Regions from separate parts of the Pseudomonas sp. NPDC077451 genome, predicted to be linked through region 3. Evidence: riboswitches for the same ligand, from Rfam matches in the RefSeq annotation. Region 3 holds a riboswitch; each other region holds the start of a gene.
The links. Region 3 has a riboswitch for cobalamin ahead of ACIGHL_RS11290 (TonB-dependent receptor). Riboswitches for the same ligand answer to the same signal wherever they lie in the genome.

Region 1 (3,571 bases), on a different contig from region 3:
CTATCTGGTCAAGTCGGCACTCGGAATCAATCTGCTGCCGAACTATTCGCTGGGGCTGTGGGATTGGTTCAAAGGATGACCGATAGCAGGCCTGCAGATGAAGAGTCTGCAACGATCTCCGCAGCAGCCAACTGAACAATTGATTGTCGAACACGCTACGCAACTCCCCTCGGCCGAGGCCCACGACCACGCCAGATGCCAAGCCCCAATAGCAGCAGAACGATCAGCGCAGCCAGCTAAAGGTATCGGCTGGCGCTTTGATCACCTTGGGTTTCAGCTTGATCTGGCGCGGCTGGTGGCGTGTCCGTCGCCTCCGGCTGAATCTCGCTGATACTGCTCGGTGCGTTCGTTTGCGGCACCGCGCGCAGTGCCGAATCGAGCCGAGCCTGCAGTGCGTCGCGCAATGGGTCAGATAGCTTCGGCAACAGCCACTCGAACCGGCCGGGTATGCCCACTTCCCGGCAAGCCGTGCTCAGCAACCAGGGCTGCGAACTGCTCGGCCAGCGCGTGATGGGTCGCCTCGCCGGCCTTCCAAAAGCCCTTCTGAATCGCCACCAGCATGATTGCGAGCATGTTGCTTTTGACATGGACGTTGGCGCCCTTCTCGAGAAAGGCATCGACTCCAAGCGCGTGTACGCATTCGAGCACTGCAAGCTGATCAGCATAGAGATCGCGAAACAAACCGGAGGTGGTGAACATCAGCTCGCGTCGCTCGCGCCCGGTTTAAAGCAGGTATCGCTTGATGCCTTCGACGATGCCCCGGCTGTTCCACACAGGCTCTACGCCAAGCAGGGCCAGTCCGAAGGCGATCATGGCGCGTTCATCACGGACGGTATCGGATGCCCAGAGAATGACGGCCTCGCGTCCGCCCTGCTCCATTGGCCGCTGTCGCGCACAGTTGGCCAGCTCGCTACCGATACTCCAGCGGATGCGACTCGGGATCAGGCTACTGTCGAGCGCATGGAAATTGCGCCCGGTCGGTAACGCCTCCGGCGTACGGATCGGATGGTTGCAAATACCATGCGGTCATTGGTGCGGCTCATCGCCACCAACGCCTGGTCGCTGTGCATGATGAAGCGCTCGCCCGTGCTGTATCGCTCGATCAACGGTTGCAAATGGTCGACTTCCGTCCCGAATACGCCCACCACGAGCAAGCGCCTTCCACTGGCAACCATTGGACGATCGCGGCGTCGTCCAGCTCTGCCAGTTGCTCCGGAGTCCGGGCGCTAACGGTACGCTCAGGGAATCGTTGCTTTAGCAAAGCGGCAGCTGAAGCGAACTCGGCAGCGCTGTATTGGGAAATGATCGCGTTGATCTGACTGGCACTGACCGGCGCCACTTGCGTCAGTAACAGAAGCGCTAGTGCCACGCAGCGAAAGGCGAAAGACATGCCCATTTCATCCGGGTGCAGTGGGCAACAGATAAGGCGCCTAGCCAAACCGGCACAGCGACAAAACTGAGGACGTCGCCCACCGCGACAGTTCCTGGGAAGTACGGGCTGGTATCGGGTTCGGTCGAATCGACTCTACCGTTGCGGGGGCAGCATCAGCTTGCATTGATTTCCCATTTAACCCGGACCATGATCCGGGCACCACGCACTTCAATTGTTCAACCGCTGGGCGGCCGAGGCGCGAACCTTAGGCGCCGACCTAGGCAAGCTCAAGCAACAACAAGCGTGACGACCCGTTGACGTCGCTGGACATCACATTGATCTCTCCAGAATCAGGATTGCTGACTAGACTTCAAGGCAGTCAGCCTCACGGAGACACTTATGGACGACGATAGGCAACCCAAATCGCTCACGCTACGGCAGATGCTTCAAAGTATGCTGGCCGGCGCTTTGGGCGTGCAGAGCGGGAAGAATCGGGTGCGGGACTTCAGCCACGGTAAACCCAGCCATTTCATTCTGCTCGGGGTCGGCTTCACCGTAGCGTTCGTCCTGGTGATTCTGGGGGTCGTCAAGCTGGTGCTCTATCTAGTCGGCGTTTGACCCGGTTATGTAGAGGCCGCCAGGCTATTGGTGGCTAACCCAGAACACTGCTGTCGCCACCGCGAGCAGGATCAGAAAGAAGATCGCGGCGGCATCTGCGCAGCTGTCATTATCATGGCGTTTCAAATGCTCTGACACAGGGGCGTACCTTGTTGTTGAGGATCGCATTGATTGCAGTTAAGACCATGCAAACGGAGCGCTCAAGGCCGGCGATTGAAATGTCTGAAAAGCAGCGTTTCGTTCTAAACATATTCCCAAACATCACTTTTGCGCATAAACGCTAGCTGGTATCGTGCCGGCCTCCCATCAACGGGTGCGCGGCCGTGCGCGCAGAAGCTGTAGACAGCCTGAAAAAACAGGACATTTATGTACGTATACGACCAGTATGACCAACACATCATCGAGGATCGCGTGCGTCAGTTCCGTGACCAGATTCGCCGCTATCTCGCCGGTGAACTGACTGACGCAGAATTGTTGCCTCTTCGCCTGCAGAACGGTCTGTACATCCAGCGCTATGCGCCGATGCTGCGCATTGCTGTGCCTTATGGGCTGTTGTCGTCTACTCAGATCCGCAAGCTGGCCGACATCACCCGTCGGTACGATAAGGGCTATGCCCACATCAGTACCCGTACCAACGTGCAGCTCAACTGGCCCGAGCTGGAGGATGTCCCTGACATTCTCGCCGAACTGGCAACCGTGCAGATGCACGCCATCCAGACCAGCGGCAACTGCATCCGCAATACCACCACCGACCAGTTCGCCGGCGTGGCCAAAGACGAGCTAGTCGACCCCCGCCCCTGGTGCGAGATCATTCGTCAGTGGTCGACTTTCCATCCAGAATTCGCATTCCTGCCACGCAAGTTCAAGATTGCGGTAAACGGCGCTGCAAGTGACCGTGCAGCCATTGAGGTCCATGACATCGGGCTCGAAGCGGTCAACAACGAGGCAGGCGAGCTGGGCTTCCGCGTATCCGTGGGTGGCGGTCTTGGCCGTACGCCGATCGTGGGCAGCTTTATCAATGAGTTCCTGCCATGGCAGCACCTGTTGACCTATCTCGATGCGATTCTGCGTGTGTATAACCGCTATGGTCGTCGTGATAACAAGTTCAAGGCGCGCATCAAGATTCTGGTCAAGGCCCTAACGCCTGAAGTGTTTGCCGAGCGTGTAGAGGCCGAGTGGTCGTATTTGAAAGACGGCGCGAATACTTTGACCGAAGCCGAAGTCGAGCGGGTCAGCAAATTCTTCGTCGACCCGGAGTACAAGTCTCTTGAAGATCAGATCGCTGTGCTCGCCCAGCTTGATGCCGAGCACCCAGGCTTCGCTCGCTGGCGTGAGCGCAACGTTGTCGCTCACAAGAAACCCGGTTACGCAGCGGTCACGTTGTCGCTGAAAAGCACTGGCGTAGCGCCAGGTGACGTTACAGACAAGCAGCTCGAGACCATTGCCGATCTGGCGGATAGATACAGCTTTGGCGAAGTACGCAACTCCCACGAGCAGAACATGATCCTGGCCGATGTCGAGCAATCACGTCTGTTCGAGCTGTGGCACGAGTTACGCGAACTCGGAGTCGCCACGCCGAAC
Region 2 (3,571 bases), on a different contig from region 3:
GATAAGGGCGACGCGCTTGTCACTGTTCGACAGTCGCGCCAGCCGGGTCCAGCGCCAGGCCAGCTCTGCCACGTGGTCCATGCCCGGCAGATGCGGCTGGTAGCAGATCACGTCGCTCTGGCTGCGCTCGCTGCGCCACGCCAGGCCCTTGAAGCTGATGGGTCGGGTGATCAGCCGGCCGTCCAGCTCCGGCAACACGACATGCATCGCCAGGTCACGCGAGCCCAGACCCTGGGCATTGGCCTGCCACTGTTCATGATTGTCCAGCGCGCAGATGGCCTGCAGCACCGGCACGTCCAGCCGAAACGGCCGCAGGTTTGGCGCATCCGGGCTGGACTGGGCGAAGCCCGTGGTATTGATGATCACCGCGGCGCCGCTCTGCTCCAGCCAGGTTTCGACCTGCGTCAGACAAGCCGCCTCCTTCAGGCTCGCAACTGCGATGGGCAAGGGGTTAAGCCCTTGGGCCGTCAGCCTCTCGCAGAAGGTATCGATAAAGCCGGTGTTCGCCGCCTGCACCTGGGTGCGATAGAAGATCAGGCCAACCACCGGTGCATCCGCGCGCCAGTCGCGCTGCCAGTCAGCCAGCGTCGCGGATGGATGATGCGGGTGATAGATCGCCACCCGAGCCAGCGCCTCAGGCTCATGCCAGGGGTAGTCACGGCCCAACCAGCGGCTGGCGATGCAGTGATAGAACTGCCGCGCGTTGTCGACACCGCCCTGGCGCAGGAACTGCCACAGCCGGTGGCTATCCTCGGTCGGCACATTGCCGAGCTCGCTCAGTTCGGGATCGGCACAGTCATCGCCCGGGACCATGATGACGGTAGCGCCGCGCTGGCCCAGCTCCACCAGCCGCTCGATCCCGTAGCGCCAGTAACTGACGCCACCGTGCACGGAAATCAGGATGACCTTGGCGTGCTGCAACACCTGCTCGACATAAAAGTCGATCGACGCGTTGTTGCCCAACTGCGCCGGGCTCGCCAGCCGCAGGCTGGGATAGTTCTCGGGCAGCTGGCCAGCGACCTCGGCAAGCAGTGACAGGTGCGAATCCCCCGTGCACAGCACGACGATTTCCCCAGGCGTCTGGCCCAGGTCGGCGATGCTGTCGGCCGGCAATTGCTGGCCGGGCTGGGTGCGCAGCAGATGCACGACCGGTCAGCCCGCCAATGCAGCGTTCAGTTCGGCATCTATCGCCGATGGGTCGAGTGACTGGCCGATGATGATCAGCCGACTGACACGGGCCTCACCGGCCTGCCAGGGACGATCGAAGTGCTTGTCGAACCGTTGCCCGACGCCCTGCAACAGCAGGCGCATGGGCTTGCCCGGAACCGCGGCAAAGCCCTTGATGCGCAGGATTCCGTGCTTGATCACGGCGCTCTTCAATACTTGCATCAGCTTGTCTTCAGGCACCTCCGGCAGCTCGACCGCGAACGAGTCGAAGGCTTCATGATCGTGTTCTTCATGGCCTTCGAGATCGTGATGAGTCTTGCGCCCATCGATGTGCAGTTCGGTTTCGCAATCGAGACCCAGCAGCACGTTCAACGGCAGCTCGCCGCCGTGCGCCTCGATGACCTTGACTCCTTCGGGAAGCTCCTCGGCCACTTCGCCACGAACGGCCGCCAGCGCGTCAGGGCTCAACAGGTCGGCCTTGTTGAGAATGACCAGATCGGCGCTGGCCAGCTGATCGGCGAACAATTCATGCAGGGGCGATTCGTGATCGAGATTGGGATCGAGCTTGCGTTGCGCATCGACCTGATCCGGGAAGGCGGCAAAGGTGCCGGCAGCCACTGCCGGGCTGTCGACCACGGTAATCACCGCATCGACCGTGCAGGCGTTACGGATCTCCGGCCAGTTGAAGGCCTGGACCAGCGGCTTGGGCAGTGCCAGGCCAGAGGTTTCGATGAGGATATGGTCGAGATCGCCACGACGCGCCACCAGCTCGCGCATCACCGGGAAGAATTCTTCCTGAACGGTGCAGCAGAGGCAGCCGTTGGCCAGTTCGAAAACCCGGCCGTTGGCCTCTTCCTCACTGCAACCGATGGAGCACTGCTTGAGGATCTCGCCATCGATGCCAAGCTCGCCGAATTCGTTGACGATCACGGCAATACGTCGCCCTTCGGCATTGGCCAGCATGTGGCGCAGCAAGGTGGTTTTGCCGGCGCCGAGAAAGCCGGTAACGATGGTGACGGGAAGTTTGGAAAGGGTTTTCATCGTAGCCCTGCAAGCATCGGAAAAAAGATGAGCAGGCAGGCGGACACTTACGTGGCGACAAGCGCCAACAAGCACCACCGGAGCACCCCGCCCGGTTGTAAATGTGTGGCGAGGCAGGTCTCCTGGCTCACGACCGGGCGACGCGTGGTGCGTCTGCCAATATCCCTCGCCTTCCCGCGCCATGCGCAGTGGCTGGTGTGCTCGACAAAGCACACCCAAGGGTCAAGTCGCTTACAGTTGCGGGGGCAGCCACGGCTTTCCGTGTTCCCTCTTAGCTCTGGCATCGCCAGAGAACCTCGACGCGTGAAGGCTACGCAGAGGCCGGGGGCGGGTCAATCGCCCGGTTGACGCTCAGCAAGGCGCGTGATGTTCTTGCGGCCCTTTTGCCCATGACCGTGCTCGCTGCGGTCCATCCCATACGAGCGCCATGCCCATCCCGACCGCTACTGACGATTCATCTGTTCCCGAGCCTCGTCCCCTACCGGATGGGGCGCTGCTCGTCGCGGGGCTGGGGTGCCGCAAGGGTTGCAGCAGGGTCGAGCTCGAAGCGCTTCTGCATCGCGCCTTGCGGGATCAAGGATTGACGATAGCCGCGCTCGACTGCCTGGCCAGCAGCGAGATCAAAGCGAACGAACCGGGCCTGCATGCGCTGGCCGCGCACCTGAGGCTGCCCCTTGCCTTGCTGTCTGCCACGCAGCTTGCCCCCTATGATGCGGCGGTCAGCGAGCATTCGCTGCGCAGCAAGGCCCTGACCGGCAGCGCTGGGCTTGCCGAGGCCAGCGCCCTGGCACAGGCCGAAATCATGGGTAATCAGAAAACCCGATTGCTGTGCCGAAAGCTGCGCTCCGCCAATGCGACCTGCGCCTTGGCTATCACCCGTCTTCCTTGATCTGGAGTTTGCATGACCGTCTATTTCATTGGCGCCGGCCCTGGTGACCCGGAACTTATCACCGTCAAAGGGCTGCGTCTGGTGCGCAGCTGCCCGGTCATTCTCTACGCCGGCTCGCTGGTCCCTGCCGCAGTGCTCGAAGGCCATAGTGCCGAGCAGGTGATCAACACCGCCGAGCTGCATCTGGACGAAATCGTTGAGCTGATCCAACAGGCCGATGCCAAGGGCCAGGACGTGGCACGGGTGCACTCGGGCGATCCGTCACTGTACGGCGCCATTGGCGAGCAGATCCGTCATCTGCGCCGGCTCGGCATCGCCTTCCAGATCGTTCCGGGCGTCACCGCGACGGCTGCCTGCGCCGCACTGCTGGACGTCGAGCTGACACTGCCGCAGGTTTCCCAGACAGTGATCATGACCCGCTACGCCACCAAATCAGACATGCCACCCGGTGAGCAGCTGCACGATCTGGCCCGA
Region 3 (3,571 bases):
GCGAGCGCATGGACAGCCTGCGCCAGAAGGACGGCCTCGCCGCCTTCCCACGCCGTAGCGAGAGCGAGTACGACACCTTTGGCGTCGGCCACTCCAGCACCTCGATCAGCGCCGCACTGGGCATGGCCATCGCCGCCCGCATGCAGGGCAAGAAGCGCAAGTCCATCGCGGTCATCGGCGACGGCGCGCTCACGGCAGGCATGGCCTTCGAAGCACTGAACCATGCGCCGGAAGTCGGTGCGGACATGCTCGTAGTGCTCAACGACAATGACATGTCGATCTCGCGCAATGTCGGCGGACTGTCCAACTACCTGGCCAAGATCCTTTCCAGCCGCACCTATTCGAGCATGCGCGAAGGCAGCAAAAAGGTCCTCTCGCGCCTGCCCGGTGCCTGGGAAATCGCCCGCCGCACCGAGGAGTACGCCAAGGGCATGCTGGTCCCAGGCACGCTGTTCGAAGAACTCGGCTGGAACTACATCGGCCCGATCGACGGCCATGATCTGCCGACGCTGATCGGCACCCTGCGCAACATGCGCGACCTCTCCGGCCCACAGTTTCTGCATGTGGTCACCAAAAAGGGCAAAGGCTTCGCTCCGGCGGAAGTCGACCCGATCACCTGGCACGCGATCAGCAAGCTTGACCCCATCGGCGGCCCGGTCAAGCCGAAGAAACCCAGCGGCCCGAAGTATTCCAACGTGTTCGGCCAATGGCTGTGCGATATGGCTGCGGTAGACCCACGCCTGATGGGTATCACCCCGGCGATGAAGGAAGGCTCGGATCTGATCGATTTCAGCGAGCGTTATCCGGACCGCTATTTCGACGTCGCGATTGCCGAGCAGCATGCGGTTACGCTGGCTGCAGGCATGGCCTGCGAAGGTGCCAAGCCGGTCGTGGCGATCTATTCGACCTTCCTGCAACGCGCCTACGATCAACTGATCCATGACGTCGCGGTGCAGAACCTCGATGTGCTCTTCGCGATCGACCGCGCCGGGCTGGTCGGCGAAGACGGCCCGACCCATGCGGGCAGTTTCGACCTGGCCTATTTGCGCTGCATCCCCGGCATGCTGGTAATGACACCGAGCGACGAGAACGAGATGCGCCGGATGCTCACCACTGGCTACCACTTCCAAGGTCCCGCCGCGGTGCGTTATCCACGCGGCACCGGCCCGAACGCAATGATCGAACCGGGCCTCGAACCGCTTGAAATCGGCAAGGGCGTGGTGCGTCGCGAGGGTACGCAGGTCGCGCTGCTGGTGTTTGGCGTGCAACTACCGGACGCCATGCAGGTTGCCGAAACCCTGAACGCAACAGTCGTAGACATGCGTTTCGTCAAACCCCTGGATGAGGCATTGGTGCGCCAGATAGCCGACAGCCACGCGCTGTTGGTGACCATCGAGGAGAACAGCATCATGGGCGGTGCCGGCAGTGCGGTCGGAGAGTTCCTCGCCGCGCAAAACCTGAGCACACCGCTCCTTCAACTGGGCCTGCCTGACTACTACGTCGAACATGCCAAACCCAGCGAGATGATCAGGGAGTGCGGACTGGACGCCGCCGGTATCGAGGCGGCAGTCAAAGCGCGACTGGCAAGGCTGCACACTCAGCCGTAGGATCCAGCGCCGCCATGGGCAACAGCGAGGCGGTCTGGGTATATGGGAGTCGAATTTCCATACCTCGATCTTCGCTGGGTCCGGGGATGGATGAAACATCATCCACACGACGCTGCCGAAGCTGGGCCGGGCGGATCAATCCCTCCCGGGCCGAGAGCGTCCTAAGCCCCCAACCGATCAGCTCTGTTTACCGCGGCCTTGCACTGAGGCGCGTCGCTCATTCGCTTGTCTTTCCCCAGCCCAGGCCGTAAGGTTCGCGCGATTTCCTATCCGCCCAGGTGTGCACGACCGCCAGGTCCGCATTAAACGGGAAGCCGGTGCGCTCGAAGAGCAAGGCCGGCGCTGCCCCCGCAACGGTAATCGACCGTGATCCAAGGATCACCGCCCGCTCAACCGCCACTGTGCCCAGCACGGGAAGGCGAGCGCGGTGCGCGTCGAAAGCCCGGAGACCGGCCTGGCGGATTCGACTGGTGTTGCGGAGGGCAGCACCGTCAAGCGCGGCTGCGTGCCCTTGCGCTTGTTCCTGCCCTTCTCAAAAGCGCTGAACTTTTGAGGATGTTCGACTTGAAGCCGTCTCGTACCATGCTTGCGCTGGCCCTGATACCGGGCGCTGCTGCCGCCCTGGAACCTTATCAGGCTCCACCAATGGTCATCACCCGAGCGACCGCTCTGGAACGGCCCGCCCCTGCCAGCACCCGCGTGATAGATAGGGATGAAATCGAGCGGAGTGCAGCCAGTAGCCTGATAGAGGTGCTGAACGGGAAAGCTGGTATTCAGATCCGCGACACGCTGGGCGACGGCAATCATGCCTCCATCAGCCTGCGTGGTTTCGGTGATAACGCAGTCAACAACGTGCTGGTTATGGTCGATGGCAGAAGGCTGAACAATCCCAGCTTGAGCGGTCCGGATCTGAACAGCGTGCCGCTCGCTAACATCGAGCGAATCGAGATCTTGCGCGGTGCTGGAACCGTCCTATATGGCGACCAAGCGGTAGGAGGGGTGATCAATATCATCACTCGTCGCCCGACTGGCAACGAAGCCTATGTCGAAACGACCCAGGGCAGTCACGATCTGGAGGCCTACCGGGGACATGTGTCGCAAGAGCTCGGAGGCGGTTTTTCAGCCTTTGCTAGCGGCGAGACAAGGAACGCTGACAACTATCGTGACCACAACAACGCCAGCTACCGCGATGTGTTCGGCCGTCTCCGGTATGAACATGCCAACGGCTGGTTGCTGTACGAGTATCAGAATGTAGACGACGAGCTTCTATACCCGCGCAGCCTCACCATCGTGCAGCGCCGTGCTGATCGCAAGGCCAGCACCTCGAACGAGTGGAACAACAGCAAAACCGACGTGCATCGCGTTGCTGGCGAACAGGCGTTTGGCCGCCACTGGACAGGCAACCTGGATTACACCATCAGAGACAGCGACGGGAATGGACTGATTTCCGGCAGCCCGTTCACCGAAGGCACCAGGGTGGAAACCATCAGCCCCCGCATCACCGCCAACTGGGACAGCGCGGCCGGCCGCAGTGAATGGTTGTTGGGGTTTGACCACCTGAGAGCTGATTACCAGGCGGCGTATAGGCTCTATCCTTCGCTCAGCAGTCTCGCTGAACAAACGCAGCGGGACTGGTATACACAACTCAGCCAGCCACTGACCGATCGCGTCACGCTCAGCCTTGGTTATCGCATCAGTGAAGCCGTCGACCAACACAACGGCCGCAAGCGCAGTGACAACGAAGACAGCTCAAGCATTGCGCTGGGCTGGCAGGTGACTGAGCAGACTCAAGTATTCGTCAAGCGCGAAGAGGTTCTGCGCTGGGCCAACGTCAACGAAAACGCGCTCGTCGAGCCTGGAATCGAATTCCTCAAACCGCAGACGGGCGAGTCATGGGAAGCTGGTGCCACATGGCAGGACGACATCCAGCTGTATCAGGCCAGCCTCTACCGGATCAACCTGGA

Region 1: it holds a riboswitch for cobalamin, as region 3 does, so the genes downstream of both, ACIGHL_RS06990 (hypothetical protein) here and ACIGHL_RS11290 (TonB-dependent receptor) in region 3, are expected to answer to the same signal.
Region 2: it holds a riboswitch for cobalamin, as region 3 does, so the genes downstream of both, cobW (cobalamin biosynthesis protein CobW) here and ACIGHL_RS11290 (TonB-dependent receptor) in region 3, are expected to answer to the same signal.

What each region holds. Positions count from the first base shown of each region.
Region 1 covers NZ_JBITVX010000003.1:85,849-89,419, reverse strand. The annotation lists gene ACIGHL_RS07000 (3-phosphoshikimate 1-carboxyvinyltransferase) at 1-79, shown strand, start outside; gene ACIGHL_RS06995 (cobaltochelatase subunit CobN) at 724-1,002, opposite strand; gene ACIGHL_RS06990 (hypothetical protein) at 1,103-1,390, opposite strand; cobalamin riboswitch at 1,480-1,612, opposite strand; gene ACIGHL_RS06985 (DUF2970 domain-containing protein) at 1,772-1,990, shown strand; gene ACIGHL_RS06980 (nitrite/sulfite reductase) at 2,357-3,571, shown strand, end outside.
Region 2 covers NZ_JBITVX010000006.1:270,191-273,761, reverse strand. The annotation lists gene cobN (cobaltochelatase subunit CobN) at 1-1,146, opposite strand, end outside; gene cobW (cobalamin biosynthesis protein CobW) at 1,153-2,208, opposite strand; cobalamin riboswitch at 2,304-2,522, opposite strand; gene ACIGHL_RS12595 (cobalamin biosynthesis protein) at 2,636-3,097, shown strand; gene cobM (precorrin-4 C(11)-methyltransferase) at 3,110-3,571, shown strand, end outside.
Region 3 covers NZ_JBITVX010000005.1:302,856-306,426, forward strand. The annotation lists gene dxs (1-deoxy-D-xylulose-5-phosphate synthase) at 1-1,607, shown strand, start outside; cobalamin riboswitch at 1,867-2,079, shown strand; gene ACIGHL_RS11285 (hypothetical protein) at 2,035-2,160, shown strand; gene ACIGHL_RS11290 (TonB-dependent receptor) at 2,163-3,571, shown strand, end outside.